One region of the Rhizobium sp. BK008 genome, then DNA from elsewhere that is predicted to be linked to it. Evidence: riboswitches for the same ligand, from Rfam matches in the RefSeq annotation. Region 1 holds a riboswitch; each other region holds the start of a gene.
The links. Region 1 has a riboswitch for thiamine pyrophosphate ahead of FHT69_RS22265 (YkoF family thiamine/hydroxymethylpyrimidine-binding protein). Riboswitches for the same ligand answer to the same signal wherever they lie in the genome.
Positions count from the first base shown of each region.

Region 2: another riboswitch for thiamine pyrophosphate. It lies ahead of thiM (hydroxyethylthiazole kinase); the one in region 1 lies ahead of FHT69_RS22265 (YkoF family thiamine/hydroxymethylpyrimidine-binding protein).
Region 3: another riboswitch for thiamine pyrophosphate. It lies ahead of thiC (phosphomethylpyrimidine synthase ThiC); the one in region 1 lies ahead of FHT69_RS22265 (YkoF family thiamine/hydroxymethylpyrimidine-binding protein).

Region 1 is NZ_JACIFK010000005.1:400,239-407,894, forward strand. It holds gene FHT69_RS22245 (acyltransferase family protein) at 1-228, opposite strand, end outside; gene FHT69_RS22250 (ABC transporter substrate-binding protein) at 453-1,463, opposite strand; gene FHT69_RS22255 (ABC transporter ATP-binding protein) at 1,544-2,344, opposite strand; gene FHT69_RS22260 (ABC transporter permease) at 2,341-3,147, opposite strand; gene FHT69_RS22265 (YkoF family thiamine/hydroxymethylpyrimidine-binding protein) at 3,160-3,768, opposite strand; TPP riboswitch at 3,759-3,872, opposite strand; gene FHT69_RS22270 (NADPH-dependent FMN reductase) at 4,061-4,636, opposite strand; gene soxR (redox-sensitive transcriptional activator SoxR) at 4,720-5,184, shown strand; gene FHT69_RS22280 (SDR family NAD(P)-dependent oxidoreductase) at 5,264-6,088, shown strand; gene FHT69_RS22285 (ArsR/SmtB family transcription factor) at 6,191-6,532, shown strand; gene FHT69_RS22290 (LysR family transcriptional regulator) at 6,603-7,496, shown strand; gene FHT69_RS22295 (formate dehydrogenase subunit gamma) at 7,631-7,656, shown strand, end outside.
Region 2 is NZ_JACIFK010000002.1:171,028-178,683, forward strand. It holds gene FHT69_RS12275 (invasion associated locus B family protein) at 1-507, opposite strand, end outside; TPP riboswitch at 1,212-1,308, shown strand; gene thiM (hydroxyethylthiazole kinase) at 1,359-2,162, shown strand; gene thiE (thiamine phosphate synthase) at 2,159-2,794, shown strand; gene thiD (bifunctional hydroxymethylpyrimidine kinase/phosphomethylpyrimidine kinase) at 2,791-3,600, shown strand; gene FHT69_RS12295 (GNAT family N-acetyltransferase) at 3,817-4,296, shown strand; gene FHT69_RS12300 (glycoside hydrolase family 3 protein) at 4,321-5,343, shown strand; gene FHT69_RS12305 (ABC transporter substrate-binding protein) at 5,387-7,033, shown strand; gene FHT69_RS12310 (ABC transporter permease) at 7,092-7,656, shown strand, end outside.
Region 3 is NZ_JACIFK010000002.1:538,394-546,049, forward strand. It holds gene FHT69_RS13965 (thiazole synthase) at 1-59, opposite strand, end outside; gene thiS (sulfur carrier protein ThiS) at 63-260, opposite strand; gene thiO (glycine oxidase ThiO) at 265-1,242, opposite strand; gene thiC (phosphomethylpyrimidine synthase ThiC) at 1,242-3,065, opposite strand; TPP riboswitch at 3,158-3,289, opposite strand; gene FHT69_RS13985 (LysR family transcriptional regulator) at 3,553-4,452, opposite strand; gene FHT69_RS13990 (VOC family protein) at 4,573-5,505, shown strand; gene FHT69_RS13995 (hydrolase) at 5,601-6,290, shown strand; gene FHT69_RS14000 (XapX domain-containing protein) at 6,362-6,643, shown strand; gene FHT69_RS14005 (amidohydrolase) at 6,643-7,656, shown strand, end outside.

The DNA.
Region 1 (7,656 bases):
GCTGCCCGCGTCGAGCGCGCGCCAGAAGGGATGGGCAAGAAGAAAGCCGCTGAGCACAAAGAACACGGCAACGCCGAAATTGCCGAAGCGGAGGACATGTGCGGTCGGTCCGAGTTCGTCGGGGATTCTGCGCATATCCAGCCGCAGCGCGAAGTGGTGGGCAAGCACCAGCAGACAGGCCGTCGCGCGCAGAAAGTCCGCTCCGGCCAGTCTCTCCTGTTGTCGCATCCTATCCCCCGCCTTGCCTAGCGCATCGGCCCGAAAATCGGAATCGATTTTCGGAAAGCACGATGCCTAAATTCTAAGTGTTAGAGCGTCCTTTGCGCATCCGAAAGGACGCGCGGCGCTCTAAAGAATGATGCCGAAAAGTGTGAGCGGTTTTCGCACGACATCATGCTCCGGGTCTCGGACTTTGCAGCGGAAAGCCGCGACGGGCAAGGCAGGCGTTGGGCTCAGTCGAGAAGTTCGTTGGTATAATAGGTGGAAAAGTCCGGCTTCTCCTTGAGTGCGGCGCCATTGGCGTCGACCAGAATCCCATTCTCGAGCAGGAAGCCGCCGAGGGCTTCGGCCTTTGCCGGATCGAGCTTACCGATCACGCCGGCCTCGGATTTCAGGAAGTGCCCCTCGATCAATGCCTTCTGAGACGCCTTTACCAGTTCCGTATTCATCAGTGCGCCATTGCTTCCAGAGATCAGCAGATCGCAGGCTTCGTCGGGATGGTCGACGGAATAGGCATAACCCTGGCGCGTGGCCTGGATGAAGGCGCGGGCGTGTTCCCGGTTTGCCGAGAGATAGGCGTCGCTGGAGACGATGACCGTCGTCTGCTCGTCGGGAATGCCATAATCGGAATAGTGGAAGCGGCCGATCTTCCGGTTCTCCAGTTCGGCGGCTATGCCTTCCCAGGTGTAGATCTCCAGCGTGAAATCGATCGAGCCATTGTCCAGCGCCTCGTAAGCGGAGGTGCCGAGGGTGACGGTCTTGACGTCGCCCTTGCCGCCGTCATTGCGGATCATTGCGGAGATCAGCGCGCTCTCCCAGGTGCCGCCAAAGCCGCCATAGGTCTTGCCGTCGAGGTCTTTCGGGCTCTTGATGTCGTCGCGTCCGCCCTTGAAGATCAGGCGTGCGGTTTCTGTCTGGACGACGCCGTAGACCATCTTCACGTCACCGCCGCCGGCGCGCTGCGTGAGGGTCTCGATCTCACTGCTGATGCCGAAATCGGCAACGCCGTTCGACACCAGTGTTCCGGCGCTGGTATCGGTGAAGGGAAGGATCTCGACATCGAGTCCGGCATCGGCGTAGAAGCCCTTCGCCTTGGCGACATAGATGCCGATATGGTTGGTGTTGGGCGTCCAGTCGAGCGCGATGCGAACCTTTGCGGGCGCCGATTGGGCGAAGGCGGTGCGGCCGGCAAGGCTTGCCGCGATGGCGGCGAAAATCGTCTGGCGGCGGGTGAGAAGCAGCATGGTGACCTCCTCAGGTCTCTAGAGCATGATGCCGAAAAGTGTCGGCGGTTTCGGACGACATCATGCTCTAACTCTATAAATTAGAACAGCGATTCAGATTTTGGGCCGACCGGCCTAAAATCATCCTGTTCTTGCGGATGAAGCAGGGTTTGCAGGATTTCGGTTTCGATCGCCTGGGCCGCCGGCGAGCCGAGGTCGGCGATGCTTCTCGGACGGGGCAGGGGAACGCGGAATTCGCGGATGATACGCGCCGGACGGGCCGAAAGCACGTAGATCCGGTCGGAGAGGAACACGGCCTCGCGAACGTCATGGGTGATCAGCAGCGCCGTCCAGCGGTGCTCGGTCCACATGCCCTGCAGCCATTCCTGGATCTGCGTGCGCGTCAGCGCGTCGAGCGCGCCGAAGGGCTCGTCGAGCAGCAGCATGTCCTGCGTCTGGACGACGGTGCGCAGCAGTGCGGCGCGCTGGCGCATGCCGCCGGATAGTTCGGAAGGATAGTGGTGTTCGAAGCCGGAAAGGCCGAAGCTCTCGAACAAAGGCGCGACGGCGGCGCGGGCCGCGCGGCGGCTCATGCCTTTCACCTCGAGGCCGAGTGCCGCATTGTCGATGATCCGGCGCCAGGGCATCAGCGCATCGCGCTGCGGCATGAAGGCGAAGGAATGCGGTGCCTGTTCCAGCGGCACGCCGTTGAAAAGCATGGTGCCGGAATCGGGTCGAAGCGCCTGTGTCAGCAGCCGCAGCACCGTCGATTTTCCGGAGCCGGACGGTCCGACGATCGAAACGAACTCGCCGTCTGCGACGGTGAGCGAAATGTCGCCCAGCACCTTCATGCCGTCGAAGGACTTCGAGATACTACCGAGTTCAACCATTGTATCGCTCATCGGCGCCGCTCCCCGGTTGGCTGCCAGGGCATGACGAGGCGCTGGATCAACAGCGTCAGCCCGAAGAGGCCGAGCGTGAGCACGGCGCTGACGACGACGGCGGCGAGCACGAGATCGGGACGGAAATTGTTCTTGGCGTTGAGGATATAGATGCCGAGGCCGCGGGCGGCGCCGGCATATTCGGCAAAAATCGCGCCAACGACGGCATAGGTGATCGAGATTCTGAGGCCGGCGAAGAAATAGGGCAGCGAGGAGGGAAGCCGGGCCAGGCAGAAAATCCGCCAGCGACTCGCCTTCATCGAATTCAGCAATTCGGCGATGTCGCGGTCGGTCGATTCATAGCCCTGCAGCAGGGCGACGAGCAGCGGAAAGAAGGTGACGAGCGCCACCAGCAACACTTTCGGCAGCAGGCCGAAGCCGAACCAGAGGACGACGAGGGGCGCGATCGCCACCAGCGGCAGGGTCTGGCTGGCGATGAAGATCGGCAGCAATGCCCGGCGCATGAAGGGCACGAAATCCATGAGGATGGAGGCTGCGAAGGCGAAAGCAAGCGACAGCGCGAAACCTCCAAGCGTCGCGCCGAGCGTCGGCCAGGTGTTTGATATCAGCGCCTCGCGGTTCAGCCAGCCCTGGATGACGATGCGCGACGGCGCCGGCAGGATGGAGGGCTTGATCCCGGAAAGATCGACATAGAGTTCCCATGCCGCCAAAAAGGCGCAGCCGGCGAGCAGGGCAGGTATGCCCCGGTAGAGAGCGGCGCGGAGCGCGGCAAGGCGCGAACCCAGTGGTGGTAGCGGTGTCATCGGCGTTCGATTTCAGGCTTTCGTCGGGCTATTGGCTGACACCGTGATATCGAGGGTCACATGCCCCTCGGGGTCGCCGAAGCGATAGAAGGCCTCACGAATGGTTGCGAAGACGGCGCCGGCATCGCCAGAAAGCCTGGTGCAGAAATTCTTGGCGCGGTCGAAAGTGCCGGAGCGTTTGAGAAAGTCGATGCAGCCATAGATCTCGTCCATATGGGTGCCGGTTCCCATGACGTAGAGCGAGAATTGGGCAGCGGTCGGCTGTCCGGTCTCGGCGGCGATTTCAACGGCGGCAAGGGCGGCCGCTATACGGTCAGCAAGCGGCTCTGCCTGGCCGGAGGAGGGGTTGACGCCGCAGATGGCCTCGTCGGGCTCACCGGGGCAGCCGCGTGAGACGGCGGCGGACAGCACGCAATGTTCGCCGGTCTTTGCGGCGGTGACGAAAAGATCGTGCATGGCGGCGAAAAGAATGTCAGGCGGGCCGACCAGCAGCGTAGAGATGTCATCGGTCTCGATGCGCAGCTGGTCGCGATAGGGATCGAGCGCCTTGACGGCATCGAGAATGATGCCGACGAAATCGCCGGACATCGGATAGAGTGACACTTGTGCGCCCGAGAACATCTGAACCTCGCTCCGCTGGCATTACCCAGATCAGCTTTGAAGGGTCCAGAGGCTTGCACCTCACATCTCAGCCCCGGCAATACGGAGCTCCCCCGTTAATGGCGCGGAAACTATCACCGGGGTTTTCTCCCCGCAACTGCAAAGTTGCGAACCCGTCCATGCGGTCGGGATGAGCCTGCCATGCCCGGTATCGACTGATATGTCTTACTGTCGAGAACACCCGGACGGAGGTCCTGCCCGGGTGTCCCTCGAGGTTCCGTACCTGCCGGGAACGGAACCGGAGCTTGCTGCCTCAGGCGGCGATGTCGGCATAGGGGCGATCGCTGCGGGCAGTGACGAGCGCCCGTGTCCACCATTCCAGCCTCGCCATCATCCGATCGAGCAGACGCATCGCGTCGGTGGGATTGTCGAGCCGTCCCTCGGTGTCGAAGCGGTTCCAAGGTGCTGTAAAGCTCACCGAATCGCGGATCGTGACCGCGTGGAGTTCGGCAAAGACGAGGCGCAGCTGTTCGACGGCGCGCAGGCCGCCTGATATGCCGCCATAGGAAACGAAGGCGACAGGTTTGCCCTGCCAGGGCTCGAAGAAGAAATCGATGATCGACTTCAGCGAGGCCGTGAAGCTGTGATTGTATTCCGGGGTGACGATGATGAAGGCGTCGGCCATGCCGAGCCGCCCGGCGAGCCTGTCGATTTCGGGGTGTGCCATGTCACGGCTTACCGGCAGCGCGAAATCGAGCGGGTCGATGATGTCGATATCAAATTGCGGGAAGCGGACGAGCTCCTGCGTCAGCCATTTGACCACCCGGTCGCAGATGCGGCCCTCTCTCGTGCTGCCATAGATGACCGCCAGCCTGGTGGGTGTTTTCATGCGTTGCTCCTTGTCGCGATTGGACTTTACGCTTATCGAAGCACGGGTTATAAAACCTCAACTAATATTGAGGTCAAGAGCCGATGGATACGATTCCTGCAGCGCCGCTCGGCAGACTTCTGACGGTTGGCCAAGTGGCGGAGCGCAGCGGCCTTGCCGTCTCGGCGCTGCATTTCTACGAGACCAAGGGGCTGATCTCGAGCATCCGGTCCCGCGGCAACCAGCGGCGATACGGCCGTGACGTGCTGCGCCGGCTTGGCATCATCAAGGTGGCGCAGCGTGTCGGCATTCCGCTTTCGGAAATCCAGGCGGCGTTCGAGTCGCTGCCGCAGGGACGCACGCCCACCGTCGGCGACTGGCAGGTGCTGTCGGCGCGCTGGAAGGATGATCTCGACGCGCGAATCAGGCGGCTGAGCCTGCTGCGCGACCGTCTGACCGGCTGCATCGGCTGCGGCTGCCTGTCGATCGAAAGCTGTCCGTTGCGCAATCCCTGCGATCGGCTCGGCAAAGAGGGGTCGGGTGCGCGGCTTCTGGAGACCGAAAGCTAGAGCCCTTCCCCAGAGGGAGACTTGGCTGCGTCTCCCGGGAAAGATCGGTACCTGCCTTTCTTTCGGTCGGCGCGCTCATATGTTAAGGGCGAGTGACGCAACCGGCGGCACTGTCCGCGAGGAGGACGGCTTCGTGTTTCATCCCAGACTGTTCGAAAATCGCAATGTCGTCGTGACCGGCGCCGGCCGCGGCATCGGCCTCGAAGTGGCCCGGCAGTTCCTGGACTGCGGCGCAAAAGTGATCGTCCATACCGGGCGCAAGCCGGGACGCGAGCTGCCGGATTTCCTGCTGACGGCTGAATCCGAAAGACGGGCGCTGCTGCTGCACGCCGATTTCTCGGCGGCCGGTGGGGCGGCGCAATTTGCCGAAGACGTTCTCGCCTTCTTCGACAGGGTGCATGTGCTGGTGAACAATGCCGGCACCATGCTTGGCCGGTTTCCCGCGGCCACGCTCACCGACGCAGAATATGAGGCGATCGTGCGGCTCAACCAGACATCGGTGGTGGCGCTGACACGCGCACTGTTGCCGGCATTAAAGGCGGCTGAAGGCGCCGCTGTCGTCAACACGGTTTCGATTTCGGCGCTGACCGGCGGCAGCCCCGGTTCCTCGATCTATTCGGCCTCGAAAGCCTTCGTTGCGACCTATTCCAAGGCGCTTGCCCGTGAGCTCGCACCGGATGGAATCCGGGTCAATTGCGTGTCACCGGGAACGATCGAGACGGATTTCCATGAGCGCTATTCCTCCCGCGAAAAGCTGGAGCAGACAAGAAAATCCATCCCCCTGCAAAGGCTCGGCACGGCGGAGGATTGCGCTCCCGCCTATCTGTTCCTGGCGGCTCCCTCCCTCTCGGGCTACATTACCGGCCAGGTGATCGAGATCAATGGCGGTCAGCTTATCTGCTGATTTGCTTGGACCTTTTTTGGCATTTCGTCATTTTGGCCAATTCGCTTGTGCGAATATGCAATTGTACTGATCTACCTCATCGCCTCCCTTCCGAGATACCGCATGCCGTTGCCCAAACCCAAGCCGGGGATGACCGGCCAGGAATTGCACACACTCGCTGCAAAAGCCCATGAAGCGAGCGACCTGCTGAAAGCGCTGGCGCACCAGACCCGACTTCTCATCCTCTGCATATTGGCGAATGAGGAGCGGACGGTCAGTGAAATCGAACATATTCTGGGCATACAGCAGGCAATGGTCTCGCAGCAGCTGGCGCGCTTGAGGCTCGAAGGCCTGGTCAATACGCGCCGTCAGGGCAGGCTGGTCTATTACAGCATCGGCAATGTCAGCGTGCTCGCCTTCCTCGAATCGCTGTTCGAGCTTTTTCCGATTGCAGAAAACTGTTAGCGACCGCCCTTGCGGAGCACGGCTGCTATGTCGAAGATAGGTCCGGACGCGAAATGGCGCGGGAGGCCGGATGATCGACAAGCTGGAATTTTTCATCGCGCTTGCTAATGAAAAGCATTTCGGCCGCGCCGCGGAGGAGTGCGGCATCTCGCAGCCAACGCTTTCGGCGGCCATCCGGCAGCTCGAGGATCAACTCGGCGTCATGCTGGTACAGCGCGGTTCAAGGTTCCAGGGGCTGACGCCGGAGGGGCAGCGCGTGCTCGAATGGGCCCGGCGCATCGTGGGCGACGCCCGCACCATGCGCGAGGAGATGCGCGCCGCACGCCGCGGCCTTTCCGGCCATATTCGTCTTGCCGCCATTCCGACCGCGCTCGCCATGCTTTCGCGCATCACCACGCCCTTCCAGGAACGGCATCCCGGCGTGACCTTCTCGATCGTCTCGCGCAATTCGCTGCAGGTGCTGAGCATGCTCGAGAATCTCGAAATCGATGCCGGCATCACCTATCTCGAAAACGAGCCGCTCGGCCGCGTCACGACCGTTCCCCTTTATGCCGAGCGTTATCATCTGATCACGGCAGCCGGCAGCCCACTGTCGGATCGCGACAACGTGACCTGGCGAGAGGTCGGCGATCTTCGGCTTTGTCTATTGACTGCTGATATGCAAAACCGCCGCATCATCAACCGACACTTGACGGAAGCCGGCGCCACCGTGCATCCGACGCTCGAATCCAACTCGATGATCGTGCTGTTCTCGCATGTCAGGACCGGACGCTGGGCCAGCATCATGCCACGCAACGTCGCCAAATCCTTTGGATTTCCAGTGGAAATCCGCATGATCCCGATCGTCGAGCCGGAGGCGCATCATCTGGTCGGCCTCGTTGCCCCTTATCGCGAGCCTTTCACGCCGCTTGTCTCGGCTCTGCTGCACGAGGCGAGAGTGCTCGTACAAGACGAGGAACTCTGATAGAAAAAAACTATCGTGCAACGTGATAGCTTTATTGATCGCCGGCTGCTTCCCTGAGATGCTGCTTGCGGAATGGCACTCGGCCGGGGGAGCCCGCCATTCCGCAACGAGCGAGCCGCCGGGAGGGCTGCCTTATGACCATTCATATCGCCGAAGGCGA
Region 2 (7,656 bases), on a different contig from region 1:
CGCCGTCTTCGTATCCAGCGCCAGCTGCGCCCAGCATCCGGCCTGGTTGCAATTGCGGTAGTCAAGTTTCGCAACCGGCTTTCCGTCGGCCTTGATCGACAGGCCCGAGGGCAGGAAGACGTTGAGCGGCAGAAGAGCGGTCAGCGTCAGCCCCGGCCTGCCCTTCTCGCCCTTGCCCTTTTCGCCTCTGCCCTTTTCGCCTTTGCCTTGGGACCCGGCCGGCGCAGCTGCGATCGCCAGCGTCAGCACGTTGACGTTCTCGCCGTCTTTGGCGACTTGCGCGATCTGGGCGACTTCGCAGGCCTCGGTGCCTTCAGAACCCGAGCAGCGATAATACCAGTCGTCGAATTTCTGGGATTTTATCGCCGGCGCCTGCACCTGCCCCGCTCCCTGATCGGCAGGAACAGCAGATTGCGAAAAAGAAGGATTCGCCCAAGCGATGAATATCAGAACGGAGGCGGCAGTCTGGCGGCCCCACTTCATATCGGCTTTCAAAAATTTGCTCATTGAAAATACAACTTCAGGAAGATTTTATTGGCGTGTAAAGTCATATCGCTACAATCCATCGTTTGGTCAACCTAAGCGTGTCAGCACGGTAAAGTTTCCGTTAGATATTTACTTCGCGTTCTGGGAGTTTAATTCGGCGCCCTGGGAGAGGCTTCCCGCAACGAAATCGCCACAAAATTTCGACAGCGGAATGAAACTGAATGGCGAGACGATGAGACGACACGCAACTTACGCGAAGCTGTTCTCGTGCTCGCCTGCATTGAAAAATTCCACCGATGAACGGATAGGGTGAATAACTTCGCGCTATTCCAAATGTAGAAAAGTCTTGGGAAGATGAACTTCATTCTTTCAAAGAAAAGACTGCTTTCCCGCATCAGCACCCTCACCAAGGCTGGCAGCCAATCCCTCACAAATACCAAGATGTATTTTAGAAATTGATTTCACCCACGGTTGCTGCGGTTATTCCTTTTGAAAAAGGAGAGGATAGCCGCATGGCGAAAAGGCAAGGACCCGGCCAACCCGGAAGAGAACCGGCAGACGACTTTCGGGAAAACCTGGTCAAGACCCGAATCGGCGGCGATCTCTCGTCCTTCATGAAAGGCGATCCCGACCCATAAATCATCCATAGCCATCGCGCGCCGCGTCGGTCGCATGATTGTCATTTTCGAGGTGACATCAGCCCCGTTCTCTGCGAAAAGAAACGCGATGAGAGACAGGGGCGTTCGTCGACAGACGGGCTGAGAAGCACCCTTCGAACCTGAACCGGATAATGCCGGCGGAGGGAGTCGCTCGGGGTCGCGGCATCGCCCGCACGAACCGCCCCGTGGCCGCCCCCGCCTGAAAGGGGCCATATGCAGACCAAGACCACACCCGGAGCGATGCTGAAGGCGATGCGCGAGAAGCCGCCGCTCGTTCAGTGCATCACCAATTACGTCGCCATGAACATCGCCGCAAATGTTCTGCTTGCCGCGGGCGCCTCGCCCGCCATGGTGCATGCCGCGGAAGAAGCCGGCGAATTCGCCGGGATCGCCAGTGCGCTGACCATCAATATCGGCACGCTGTCGACGCAATGGATCGACGGCATGCAGGCGGCGGCGAAGGCGGCGGCCTCAGCCGGCAAGCCCTGGGTGCTCGACCCGGTCGCCCATTATGCAACGGCCTTCCGCCGCAACGCCGTCGCCGATCTCCTGGCGCTGCATCCGACCATCATCCGCGGCAACGCTTCCGAAATCATCGCGCTGGCCGGCGGAGAGAGCCGCGGCCAGGGCGTCGACAGCCGCGACCCGGTCGAGCAGGCGGAAGGTTCGGCGCGATGGCTCGCCGAGCGCCAGCGGGCGGTCGTCGCCGTGACCGGCGCCGTGGATTTCGTCACCGACGGCGAGCGGGCCGTGCGCATCGAAGGCGGATCGGCCTTGATGCCGCAAGTCACCGCGCTCGGCTGCTCGCTCACCTGCCTCGTCGGCGCCTTTGCGGCAACGGCGCCCGAGGACATTTTCGGCGCCACGGTCGCCGCCCTTTCGACCTTCGCCATCGCCGGCGAAGACGCGGCACTCGGCGCCGCCGGCCCCGGCTCCTTCTCCTGGCGCTTCCTCGATGCGCTGGCAGCGCTCGACGCCGAAACGCTTGACGCCAGAGCGAGGATATCGGCGGCATGAAGGCTTTCGACCTTTCGCTCTATCTCGTCCTCGACCCCGATCTCTGCGCGGGGATCGGCATGGTGGAAACGGCGCGCCTTGCCATTGCCGGCGGCGCGACGATGGTGCAACTGCGTGACAAACATGCCGGCACCGCCGGGATGATCGAGACCGGTCGCGCCTTGAAACAGGCGCTTGTCGGGACCGGCGCCCTGTTCATCGTCAACGACGATGTCGAGGCGGCAATCGCCATCGGCGCCGACGGTCTGCATATCGGCCAGGAGGATATGGACGCGCGCACGGCGCGGACGATGATCGGCCCTGCCATGATCCTTGGCCTCTCGGTCGAGACCGCGGCGCTTGCCGCCGCCGTCGATCCGGATCTGGTCGATTATACCGGCGTCGGGCCGGTGTTTGCGACGCCGACCAAGGCCGATCACAAGCAGCCGATCGGTTTTGACGGTCTTGCCATGCTGGTAAAGGCCTCGCCGGTGCCGTCGGTTGCGATCGGCGGCCTCAAGGCGGATCATGTCGCCCAAGTATTTGCTGCGGGCGCCAAGGGCCTTGCCGTCGTCTCCGCCATCTGCGGTACGCCGGATCCCGAAGCGGCCACGCGCCGCATCGCCGCAGAAATTCGAAAGGCCCGCGCATGATCCGCAACGTTCTCTCCATCGCCGGCTCCGATCCCTCGGGCGGCGCCGGCATCCAGGCCGATCTCAAGACCTTTTCCGCCCGCGGCGTCTACGGCATGGCGGTGCTGACCGCGCTGACAGCGCAGAACACCCAAGGCGTCAGCGGCGTGCATCTGGTGCCGCCGCAATTCGTCGCCGACCAGATCAATGCCGTCTTTGCCGATGTGCGCGTCGATGCCGTCAAGATCGGCATGATCGCCAATGCCGGCATCGCCGATGCCGTTGCCGGTGCACTGACTGACCACCGCGACATTCCGATCGTCATCGACCCGGTGATGATCGCCAAGGGTGGCGCCGCCTTGCTCGCGCCTGAGGCGGTCGACGTGCTGACCCGCCGGCTGCTGCCGCTTGCGACACTCCTGACCCCGAACTTGCCGGAAGCCGCCGCACTGCTGCACCAACCGGTGGCGACAAACCGAGCCGAGATGGCGGCGCAGGCCGAACAGGTGCGGGCGTTTGGCCCGGCCGCAGTGCTGGTCAAGGGCGGCCATCTCGATAGCGACGAAAGTCCTGACGTCCTTGCCACCGCCGCTGGCCTGCACTGGTTCGAAGCCATGCGCGTGCCGACCAAGAACACGCACGGCACCGGCTGCACGCTCTCCAGCGCGCTGGCCGCCGAACTTGCCAAGGGCGCCTCGGCGCGGGAGGCGGTCGCCATCGCAAAGCAATATCTCGCCGGCGCGGTCGCGGCAGCCGGAAGCCTCACCGTCGGCTCCGGCCACGGCCCGGTGCAGCATTTTCATGTGCTGTGGAAAGACGGCGAATAAGCGCTCGCTCGGCATAGATGCAGCCAATCGAAACGGCCCGGCCCTCCCGGGCCGTTTTTCGTTCGGCAGCTACTTTGCGTTGAAACCGCAGTCGCAGTGCGGGCAGTCCCTTTGACCTTCTGAAAAACCTTGTTGACAAGCCCGGTCAGATGGCCAAATCTATAACACTAAAAGGGGATACATTCCGCAATAACGGAATAACTGGAGGAGTGACAGGTGGCAGACCTGCTTGTGAGCTTGTATTCCGCTGAGCTCGCCGACCTGAAACGGAAAGCCGATGCTATCGGCATCTCCATCCGTCCGGCCCTCCCCCCTGAACTGCATCTTATCATCAGCTGGGTTCGCGAACGGTTCAGCGAGAACTGGGCGAGCGAAGTCGCCGTCGCCTTCTCCCACCAGCCGGTTGCCTGCCTGATCGCCGTCGACGGCGGCAAGCTGCTGGGCTTTGCCTGCTATGACACGACGGCGCGCGGCTTCTTCGGCCCGACCGGCGTCGACCCGGAAGCGCGCGGCAGGGGTATCGGGCTCGCCCTCTTCTCCGCCTGCCTGCAGACGATGAAGACGCTCGGCCACGCCTATGCCTTCATCGGCGATGCCGGGCCAGTCGATTTCTACGCCAAGACCGCAGGCGCAACCATCATCCCCGCCCCCGACAAGGGCATCTACGAAGGCATGCTGAGAAGCACGCCGAAATGACCATGTGATCCCGGAGCTACAGAATTGTCCTCGACCCCGCTCGCCCTTTTCGTCGGCCTTCCCACTCCCACGATTTCGGATGATGAATTCGCCCTTTTTCGCGACACCAATCCGCTCGGCCTGTTCGTCGGCCGGCGCAATCAGCGCGAGCCGGAGCAGACCAAGCGGCTGATCGCCCGCTTCCGCGAAGCCGTCGGCCGCGACGACGCACCTGTCTTCACCGACCAGGAAGGCGGCCGCGTTCAGCATCTCGATGCCGGCCCCTGGCCGCTCTTCCGCAGCTTCGGCCAGTTTGCCGAACTTGCGCGCCGCGATTTCGATCTCGGCAAAAAAGCACTGCGCCTTTCCTCCCAGGCCATGGGCGCGATGATGACGGAACTCGGCCTTTCGAGCGGCTGCTCGCCCGTTCTCGACCTCGTCTTCGAGACGACGAGCGCGGTCATCGGCGCCCGCTCCTTCGGCCCTGATCCCGATTTCATCGCGGCCCTCGGCCGCGAGGTGGTCGATGGCCTGCTCGAGACCGGCAACATGCCTGTCATCAAGCACATTCCCGGCCATGGCCGCGCGACGCTCGACTCCCACAAGGAGCGGCCGGTGGTCGACGCCAGCCGCGAGACGCTCACCGCGACCGATTTCAAACCCTTCGTCGCGCTGAAAGATACGCCCTGGGCCATGGTCGCCCATGTCGTCTACTCGGCCTATGACGCGGAGCTGCCGGCGTCCATCTCGCCCATCATGCACGACGTGATCCGCAAGGAGATGGGCTATGAGGGCGTGCTGATATCAGACTGCATCTTCATGGAGTCGCTCTCAGGTACTTTGCCGGAACGCGTCAGACAGGTGCTCGACGCAGGCTTCGACATCGCGCTCCACAGCCACGGCGACATTCCGGAAAGCGAAGCTGCCGCCAAGGCCGCCCGTCCCCTGACGGAAGCCGCCCTGCAGCGGATCGCCGCCGGCAAGGCGCGCCTCGGCAATCTCAAAGTCGATGTCCGCGCCGCCCACGCAGAAGTCGAAGACATGTTTGCCAGCGCGCTGGTCTCCTGACCGGCCCGTCAACTCTCACCGCATAAGAAAAGGGGAATAAAACATGAAAAAATATCTTCTTGCCGCCGCCGCGCTGACGCTGCTTTCGGGATCGGCCATGGCGCAGACGATTCTGACGGCGAATATCGAACCGGCGACGACCTGGGTTCGCAACTTCAACCCGTTCAACCAGACCTCATCGCGCCAGTCGACGCTCGACTTCATCTACGAGCCGCTGGTTATTTTCAACCGCTTCGACAGCAACAAGCCGGTCTATCGTCTGGCCGAAAGCTTCAAGCTCTCCGACGATCTGAAGAGCATCGAGTTCAAGCTGCGCCCGAACCTGAAATGGTCTGACGGTAAGCCGCTGACCGCAGCCGACGTCAAGTTCACCTATGATTACCTGAAGAAGTTCCCGGCGCTCGACTTCGTCAGCATCTGGACCTTCATCACCGATGTGCAGGCGGTCGACGCCCAGACGGTGCGCTTCACGCTCGCCAATCCGAGCTCGCTCGCCGCCGAGCAGATCGCGCAATTGCCGATCGTCCCGGAACATGTCTGGAAGGATGTCGCCGATCCCGTCACCTTCGCCAACGAAACCCCGGTCGGCAGTGGCCCGCTGACGGAAGTGCCGCGCTTTACCGGCCAGACCTACGACCAGTGCCGCAACCCAAACTACTGGGACAACGAGCACCTGAAGGTCGATTGCATGCGCTTCCCGCAGCTTGCCGACAACAACCAGATGCTGACCGCGACAGCCGACGGCACGCTTGACTGGGGTGTCTCCTTCATTCCCGATATCGACAATGTCTATGTCTCCAAGGATCCGGCGCATTTCCACTATTGGTATTCGCCGAGCAGCATGGTCGCCTTCCTCTTCAACTTGGAAACGACGAACGAGAACAACAAGAAGGCCTTCAACGATCTGAAATTCCGCCGGGCTGTCAGCATGGCGCTCGACCGCAAGACGATGATCGACGTCGCCGGCTACGGCTATCCGACGCTGAACGAAGATCCTGGCCTGATGGGCGAGCTTTACAAGAGCTGGGCGGACCCGTCCGTCAAGGCCGACTTCGGCAAGTTCGCAACCTATGATGCCGATGCCGCCAAGGCCCTGCTCGACGAGGCGGGCTACAAGGATAAGGACGGCGACGGCTTCCGCGACAATCCCGACGGCACGAAGATTTCCTTCTCGATCATCGTCCCCAGCGCCTGGACCGACTGGATCGACACCGTCAACCTCGCCGTCGAGGGCATGCAGGCAGTCGGCATCGACGCCAAGATCGAAACGCCTGAGGAAGCCGTCTGGACCGGCAACCTCATCAACGGCACCTTCGATGCGGCGATCAACAGCCTGCCGGCATCGGCCTCGCCCTACTATCCTTACAAGCGTGCCTTCAGCGCTTCGGACAAGGGCAAGACCCGCTTCACCGCGCAGCGCTGGTTCAACCCGGAGGTCGAGAAACTCGTCACCGAGTTCACCCAGACCGCCGACCTTGCCAAGCAGAAGGAAGCGATGAACAAGGCGCAGCGCATCGTCGCCGAAAACATGCCGATGATTCCGGTGTTCAACAATCCGAACTGGTATCAGTACAACACCAAGCGCTTCACCGGGTGGTCGACCAAGGAAAACCCCTTCGTCAATCCGTCGATCTCGCGGACCAATCCGGCACGCCTCTTGAACCTGCTCGCTCTCGAGCCGGTCAAGTAAGCATCATGATCTCCGGAAGCGGCGCAGAAAACGCCGCTTCCGCGACGACGGAGTTCCCATGGCTTTCCTGCTTCGCCGCCTCGTCTTCTACATGGCAGCCTTCATCGCGGCAGCGACGATCAATTTCTTCCTGCCCCGGCTGATGCCGGGCGATCCCGTGCAGATCATGTTCTCGAGCGCCGGCACCGAATTGCCGCCGGAAAGCCTGCAGGCGCTGAAGCTCACTTTCGGCTTCGTCGACGGTCCGCTCTGGCAGCAGTACCTCACCTATCTCGGCAGCATCTTCACCGGCGATCTCGGCCGCTCGATCAAATATTTCCCGCTGCCGGTCACCTCGGTGCTCGGCCATGCCCTCGTCTGGACCGTCGCCTTGATGGGAACGGCGACGATTTTCAGCTTCGCGCTCGGCACCTTCCTCGGCATCGTCGCCGCCTGGCGGCGCGGCAGCAGGTTCGATGTCGTCGTCTCGGTCGGCGCGATCTTCGCCACCTCGGTACCGGCCGTCGTCACCTCGCTGATCGTGCTCTTCATTTTCGGCTTCACGCTCGGCTGGTTTCCGAACGGTTATGCCGCCGATCCTTCGCTCGATCCGGCCTTCAGCTTGCAATATATCGGCAGCGTCG
Region 3 (7,656 bases), on a different contig from region 1:
TAACGCGCGGTGCCGAGCAGAAGCCGCGAAGACAGTGCAGCATCATAAAGAGAAAGCATGGATCAACCTCCCTGCATCGGGGACAAGATTTCGATACGGTCACCATCGTCGAGCCGGTGATCGGCTCGGTCCTCGCGATGCACGAGATCTCCGTTGACGGCGGTTGCCAGCCAGTCGCCCTCGTATTCCAGAACATGAAGGAGTTCGGCCAGGGTTACGGCCTCGCAGACCTGTGTTTCGCCATTGATTATCAGTTTCATGAGGTTAGCCTTTCAGAAGTGAATGCCGCTGGAGGAGAATATCGGCGGCCCGCACCGCCATGGCGGGCGCCAGCAGGAAGCCATGCCGATGCATGCCGGCGATCGCGAGCCCCTCCTCCGTCTCGATGACTTGCGGAATGTTGTCGGCAAACGCCGGACGTATGCCAGTCCCGGTCTCGACAACGCGCGCCTCGCCAAACGCCGGATGCAGCGCATAGGCCGCGTTCAGGAATTCCATGAGCGAACGCGCGGTAATCGGTCCGTCATCGTCAGCCTCGATCATCGTCGCCCCGACCATGAAACGGTGATCGTCGCGGGGCACGATGTAGATCGGATGGCGGGGATGCAGCATCCTGACCGGCCTGGAAAGGGTAATATCCGCAGTTTCCAGATAGAGCATTTCGCCTCGCACGCCGCGCAGGCCGGAAAGTCGCGGTATCGCCGCCGGCCCGGTGCAATCGAGCATGCCGGCAAACCGCCGGTCCTGCGGCTGGCATCCGCCGAAATGGAAGACGACGCCACGCTCGCGGAGCCTGCCGGCTAGTCTGGCCAGTGCGCGGCGTGGATCGAGATGCGCTTCCTGCTCGAAGAAAAGAGCCTTTTCGAAGCGGCCGGCTAGTGCAGGCTCGAGGTCGGCCACACCCTTGCGATCGATCCAGACATGACCGGTGGTGCGCGCGGCAAACCGGACGAGATCCGGAAGGTCGCGCGGCTGCGCCACGACGAGAGTACCGCGGCGACGAACCTCGCCGGGCACGGCCTCCTCCCACCATCCGGCCGCGCCCAGGCCCAATGTCAGGACAATCTCTTCGGCCGCTTCCCGTTCGCAATAGGGCGCGAGCATTCCTCCAGCAAAGTGCGAGGCGCCAAGTCCCGCCGCGCCGGCCTTTTCGATCACCTCGACCGAAAAGCCCCGCCTGACGAGCTCATGGGCTGCCGCGAGGCCGGCAACGCCGGCCCCTTTGACGAGAAACGTAGACATTATGCGTTACCCGGAAGGTTTTCGATCGGCATGTACAGGTCGCCAGCCTCCCGATATTTCGCCGCCATCGCTTCCAGCCCTTCCTTCTGCGCTTCGGCGCGGATATCGTGCGAAATCCGCATCGAGCAGAATTTCGGACCGCACATGGAGCAGAAATGCGCCACCTTATGCGCCTCCTTCGGCAGCGTTTCGTCGTGGAAGGAACGGGCAGTTTCCGGATCGAGCGAAAGGTTGAACTGGTCCTCCCATCGGAACTCGAAACGGGCGCGCGACAACGCATCGTCGCGCACCCGCGCCGCCGGATGACCCTTGGCGAGATCGGCGGCATGTGCCGCGATCTTATAGGTGATGACGCCCACCTTGACGTCGTTGCGGTCCGGCAGGCCGAGATGTTCCTTGGGCGTCACGTAGCAGAGCATGGCAGTGCCGAACCAGCCGATCATCGCAGCCCCGATGCCGGACGTGATGTGGTCATAGCCCGGCGCGATATCGGTGGTCAGCGGCCCGAGCGTATAAAAGGGCGCCTCGCCGCAGACCGCGAGCTGCTTGTCCATGTTTTCCTTGATCTTGTGCATCGGCACATGGCCGGGACCTTCGATCATCACCTGGCAATCCTTCGCCCAGGCGATTTTCGTTAACGCGCCGAGCGTTTCCAGTTCTGCGAACTGCGCCGCATCGTTGGCATCGGCAATCGAGCCTGGCCGCAGGCCATCACCGAGCGAGAAGGAAACGTCGTAAGCGCGGCAGATGTCGCAGATCTCCTCGAAATGCTCGTAGAGAAAACTCTCCCGGTGGTGGTGCAGACACCACTTGGCCATGATCGAGCCGCCGCGAGAAACGATGCCGGTGACGCGATTGACGGTCAGCGGGATATAGGCAAGCCGCACGCCCGCATGGATGGTGAAGTAATCGACGCCCTGCTCGGCCTGTTCGATCAGCGTATCGCGATAGACCTCCCAGGTGAGGTCCTCGGCAATGCCGTTCACCTTTTCGAGTGCCTGGTAGAGCGGCACGGTGCCGATCGGTACCGGCGAATTGCGGATGATCCATTCGCGGATATTGTGGATGTTGCGGCCGGTCGACAGGTCCATGACCGTGTCGGCACCCCAGCGGATCGCCCAGACCATCTTCTCGACTTCCTCCGCCATGGAGGAGGTGACGGCGGAATTGCCGATATTGGCATTGATCTTCACCAGGAAGTTCCGGCCGATGATCATCGGCTCGCTTTCCGGATGATTGATGTTGGCGGGAATGATCGCCCGGCCGGCGGCGACCTCCTGGCGGACGAATTCCGGGCTCACATGATCGGGAATATGGGCGCCGAAGCTTTCGCCATCGCGGCTCATGGCCTCCGCCTGTGCCTTGCGGCCGAGATTTTCGCGGATAGCGATGAATTCCATTTCCGGAGTGATGATGCCGGCGCGTGCATAGGCGAGTTGGGTTACGGCCTTGTCGCCCCTCGCCCGCAGCGGCTGGCGCTTGGCCGGAAATTCCGGTGTCAGCCGTTCGCCGCTGACAAAGCCGTTGTCTTCGGGACGCACATGGCGGCCTTCATAGGCCTCGACATCTCCGCGGGCGATCACCCAGCCGCGACGGAACTGTGACAAGCCCTGCTCGATACGGATATCGGCGCCCTCGACAGTGTAAGGGCCGGAGCAATCATAGACGACGACGGGCGGCTCTCCCGATGTCGGATGGACGCTGATCTCGCGCATCGGCACGCGGATGTCGGAGTACATATCTCCGGGGATGTAGATTTTCCGCGAGGCCGGTAGCGGGCCGGTGGTGACGGTGGGTGTGACGTTCTTTGCGGCAATGGTCATGGTTTGAGGCTCCAAGTTGCAATTGGAGACCCAGTCAATCAGCCGGAATGATGGAAAGACGCCGGCATGGAATCCACGCGGGAATCCGAAGCCTTCGAGCGCTTGCACCGTCCCTACGCCAGTATGAACTGGATCAGGTTCAACGGGTCACTGCGCCACAACAGGCAAAGCCATATTGTCCAGCAGTATCTCAGTCCCTTGCCGGGACCCCCCTGGTGAATGTCGCAAAGACTATGTCCTGGGCCGAGTTCGTGTCAACCACAGACCTTCCGTCGTCCGGCTCTTGGGCGTATTTTGATGTGGAAGCCGGGCAGATGACTGGATTGGGAGAAGGATGTCGCCGAACTTCCAAATTGTCGCCTTGAACGGGATCGAGCGACCGGCCACCGAGATGGACCGGAAGCCCCTTGGTGCGCCGCCTAAGATTCTGCAAATTCCTTTTCGAAAGACCTCGTTGGAGCAACCGCACCTGCTTTATCGGCAAAGCTCATTCGATCGCCGAGAGGAACGCCGGGATCTGTTGCTCGAAGAACTTCGAGAACGAGGCGATGCGCGGCGGCAGGGCCTGGTACGGGGGGTAGTACAGGGTCAGCCATAAGTCTGGCGGCGACCAGTCCCGCAGGACGTGGACGAGCCGTCCGGTCCGCAGATGCTCGGCGACATGGAACTTGGGCAGCATGGTGACCCCGACGCCGTCGGCCGCCATGCTCGCCAGCACCTCTCCGCTATTGGCGCTGAATGCACGGCCTGCAGAAATCGTGGCGCTGCCACTGCCGTCCGACAGTGACCAGGTCTCCCGTTTGCTTTCGCCGCTATAGGCCAGGCAATCGTCAGGAATGAGCTCGTTCGGGTGCTTCATGTCGCAAAACCGGCTGCCGGGCGCTGCGACGAGGATACGGCGCACGACGCTGATCTTGCGCCAGATCGTGAACTTGTCCGAAGGTGCCGCGGAAATGCGGATCGCCAGATCATAATCGTCGTCGATGATGTCGACGAGTCCATCGGCGAGCGAGATTTCGAAGCTGATCTTGGGATAGCGCTCCCTGAATGCCGAGAGGATGGGCGGCAGGACCTGCTGGCCGAACCAGGTCGGCGCGCTGATGCGAAGGCGGCCATGATCCGCCTTGTGGGAATTCATCACGTCCTTGCGCGCGTTGTCGAGCGCCTGCACCGCCGGCTGTATCTGGGCGGCGAAGATCGCGCCATCGGTCGTCAGCGACACTTGGCGCGTGGTGCGCACGAAGAGTTGCACGCCCAGATCTTCTTCCAGGGCCGCAATCGCCCGGGTGACGGCTGCGGGCGTCATATCGAGCTCGCGCGCGACCTGCGCGAAGCTCCGCTTCTCGGCAGCCAGCAGGAAGGTTCGGAGCACCTTGTAGTCGTTCATCGATTATTTCACCAATGGCAATTCACTGACAACTATTATTGCAATTTCCACGCCTGATCAACGGACGTAGATTTTCAATCACACCAGACAAACCAACACAGCCGCGGAAGGGCGAGGATCATGATCAAGGATATCAAGGGACTGCATCACATCACGTCGATGGCATCGGATGCCCGTCGGAACAACGCGTTCTTTACGGGCACGCTTGGCCTGCGCCGCGTCAAGAAGACCGTAAATTTCGACGATCCCAACGTCTACCACCTCTATTACGGTGATGAGGCCGGTACCCCCGGCTCCGTCATGACCTACTTCCCGTTTCCCGACGTGATGCGCGGCCGTCCCGGCGTCGGCGAGGTCAGTGACACACAGTTCGCGGTGCCCAAGGGCTCGTTGTCCTTCTGGCAGGATCGCTTATCGGCAAAGGGAACCGGCAGCCTGCAGACCGACACTGCCTTTGGCGCTCCCCGCCTCCTGTTCAAAGGGCCGGACGGCGAAGGGTTTGCCCTTGTCGAAACCGAAACCGATGGCCGAAAGGCCTGGACTGGCGCCGGCATCGACGAAAGCGTCGGCATCCGCGGCTTCACCGGTGCCAGATTCCGCCTGCATGACGCCGCTGCCACGTCCGAACTGCTCGGTTTCATGGGCTACCAGCGCACTGAAACGGATGGTGACGTCACCCGCTTCATCATCCCCGGCGGCAATGGTGCCGACACGATCGACCTCGAAGTCCTTCCGAAAACGCCTTTCGCAAGGCAGGGCGCAGGTTCCGTGCATCACATCGCTTTCGCCGTCGAGAACCGCGCAAAGCAGCTCGAAGTCCGCAAGGCCCTGATGGATACAGGATACCAGGTGACGCCTGTCATCGACCGCGATTACTTCTGGGCGATCTACTTCCGGACACCCGGCGGCGTCCTGTTCGAAATCGGCACCAACGAACCCGGTTTCGACCGCGACGAAGACACGGCACACCTCGGCGAGGCTTTGAAACTGCCGGCTCGCTACGAGCCTTATCGTGACCAGATCGAGGCCGGGCTGACACCGCTCGCCGCCTGACGTCGCTTTCCAACAATAAGGCGGCATAACTTTCAAGACGTGCCGCCTTTCCTGCCCCATTACCTAGCTTCAACCCAGTCAAAGGAAGACACGAGATGTCCAGCAAGCTTCAGGTCCTAACCCCGCAGAACAGTCAGATCATCTTCATCGACCAGCAGCCGCAGATGGCCTTCGGCGTCCAATCGATCGACCGCCAGGTCTTGAAGAACAACGTCGTCGGTCTGGCCAAGGCTGCCAGGATCTTCAACATCCCGACCACCATCACCACCGTCGAGACCGACAGCTTCTCGGGCAACACTTTCCCGGAACTGCTCGCCGTCGTCCCGGACAATGATATCCTTGAGCGCACCTCGATGAATTCCTGGGACGACCAGAACGTCCGCGACGCGCTTGCCAAGAATGCCGCCGATGGCCGCAAGAAGATCGTCGTCGCCGGCCTCTGGACGGAGGTTTGCAACACGACCTTTGCGCTCTCCTGCATGAACGACACAGACTATGAGATCTACATGGTCGCCGATGCGTCCGGCGGCACGTCGCTCGACGCGCACAAATATGCAATGGACCGCATGGTGCAGGCGGGTGTCGTTCCGGTCACCTGGCAGCAGGTCCTGCTTGAATGGCAGCGCGACTGGGCACGCAAGGAAACCTATGACGCGGTCACGTCGCTGGTGAAGGAGCATTCCGGCGCCTACGGCATGGGTATCGACTATGCGGTCACTCACGTTCACGGCGGCGCCGAGCGGGTCCGCCATGGCAAGCGGATCGGCCCGAACCCTGCGAAGTAAAACCGTCATCACCCCGGCAGGCGGTCGCCAGCCGGGGTGAACTGCTTCTCTCCAAGCGAAGGTGATCCGCGATGAAAATCTATCTGCTGTCCCTCGGTGCCGGCCTGTTGGTGGGCGTAATATACAGCCTGCTCAATGTCCGTTCGCCCGCCCCGCCCGTTGTCGCCCTCATCGGCCTGCTCGGCATCCTCGTCGGTGAGCAGCTGGTGCCCTTGGCAAAAAGCATCTGGGCACGCGAGCCCGCCGCCGTCTCCTGGCTTCACCAGGTCAAGCCGCACATGTTCGGGCACCTTCCGAAGGGCGGCACAAACCTGACCCTGCCTCGTGAAGATCCGACGTCGGGGAAAAGCTGATGACCACGCGCCGCACATTCCTGGGCGCAGCGTCGAGCTTTGCCTTTTCAAATCTTTTTTCACCGGCGAACGCCGCCGATCCCATCAAGACGGGAGCTGCTTCCATGCACGCCGATATCGTTCTTCACAACGGACTGATCACGACGCTTGATCGCGCAAATCCGAACGCCACCGCCGTCGCCGTCAAGGACGGCGTGTTTCTGGAGGTGGGAACCGACAGCGAGGTGATGACGCTCGCCGGACCGGATACGAAGATCATCGACCTGAAAGGCAAGCGCATGCTGCCCGGTCTGATCGACAACCACACCCACGTCGTGCGCGGCGGCCTCAACTTCAACATGGAACTCCGCTGGGATGGTGTCCGGTCGCTTGCCGATGCGATGGACATGCTGAAGCGACAGGTGGCGATCACGCCGGCTCCGCAATGGGTTCGCGTGGTCGGTGGTTTTACCGAACACCAGTTTGCGGAGAAGCGCCTGCCGACGATCGACGAGATCAACGCCATCGCGCCCGATACCCCGGTCTTCCTGCTCCATCTCTATGACCGCGCGCTGCTGAACGGCGCAGCGCTCCGCGCCGTCGGCTATGGCAGAGATACACCGAACCCTCCTGGCGGCGAGATCACCCGCGATGCCAACGGCAATCCGACCGGCCTTCTGCTCGCCAAGCCGAATGCTGGCATTCTCTATTCGACCTTGTCGAAGGGACCGAAGCTTCCGTTCGAATACCAGGTCAACTCCACCCGCCATTTCATGCGCGAACTCAACCGGCTGGGCATTACCGGCGTGATCGACGCCGGCGGCGGTTTCCAGAACTATCCGGACGATTATGCGGTGATCCAGAAGCTTTCGGGTGAGGATCAACTGACGGTGCGTCTGGCCTACAACCTGTTCACGCAGAAGCCGAAGGAAGAGAAGCAGGATTTCCTCAACTGGACGCAGTCGGTCAAATACAAGCAGGGCAATGACTACTTCCGCCACAACGGCGCTGGCGAAATGCTGGTCTTCTCCGCG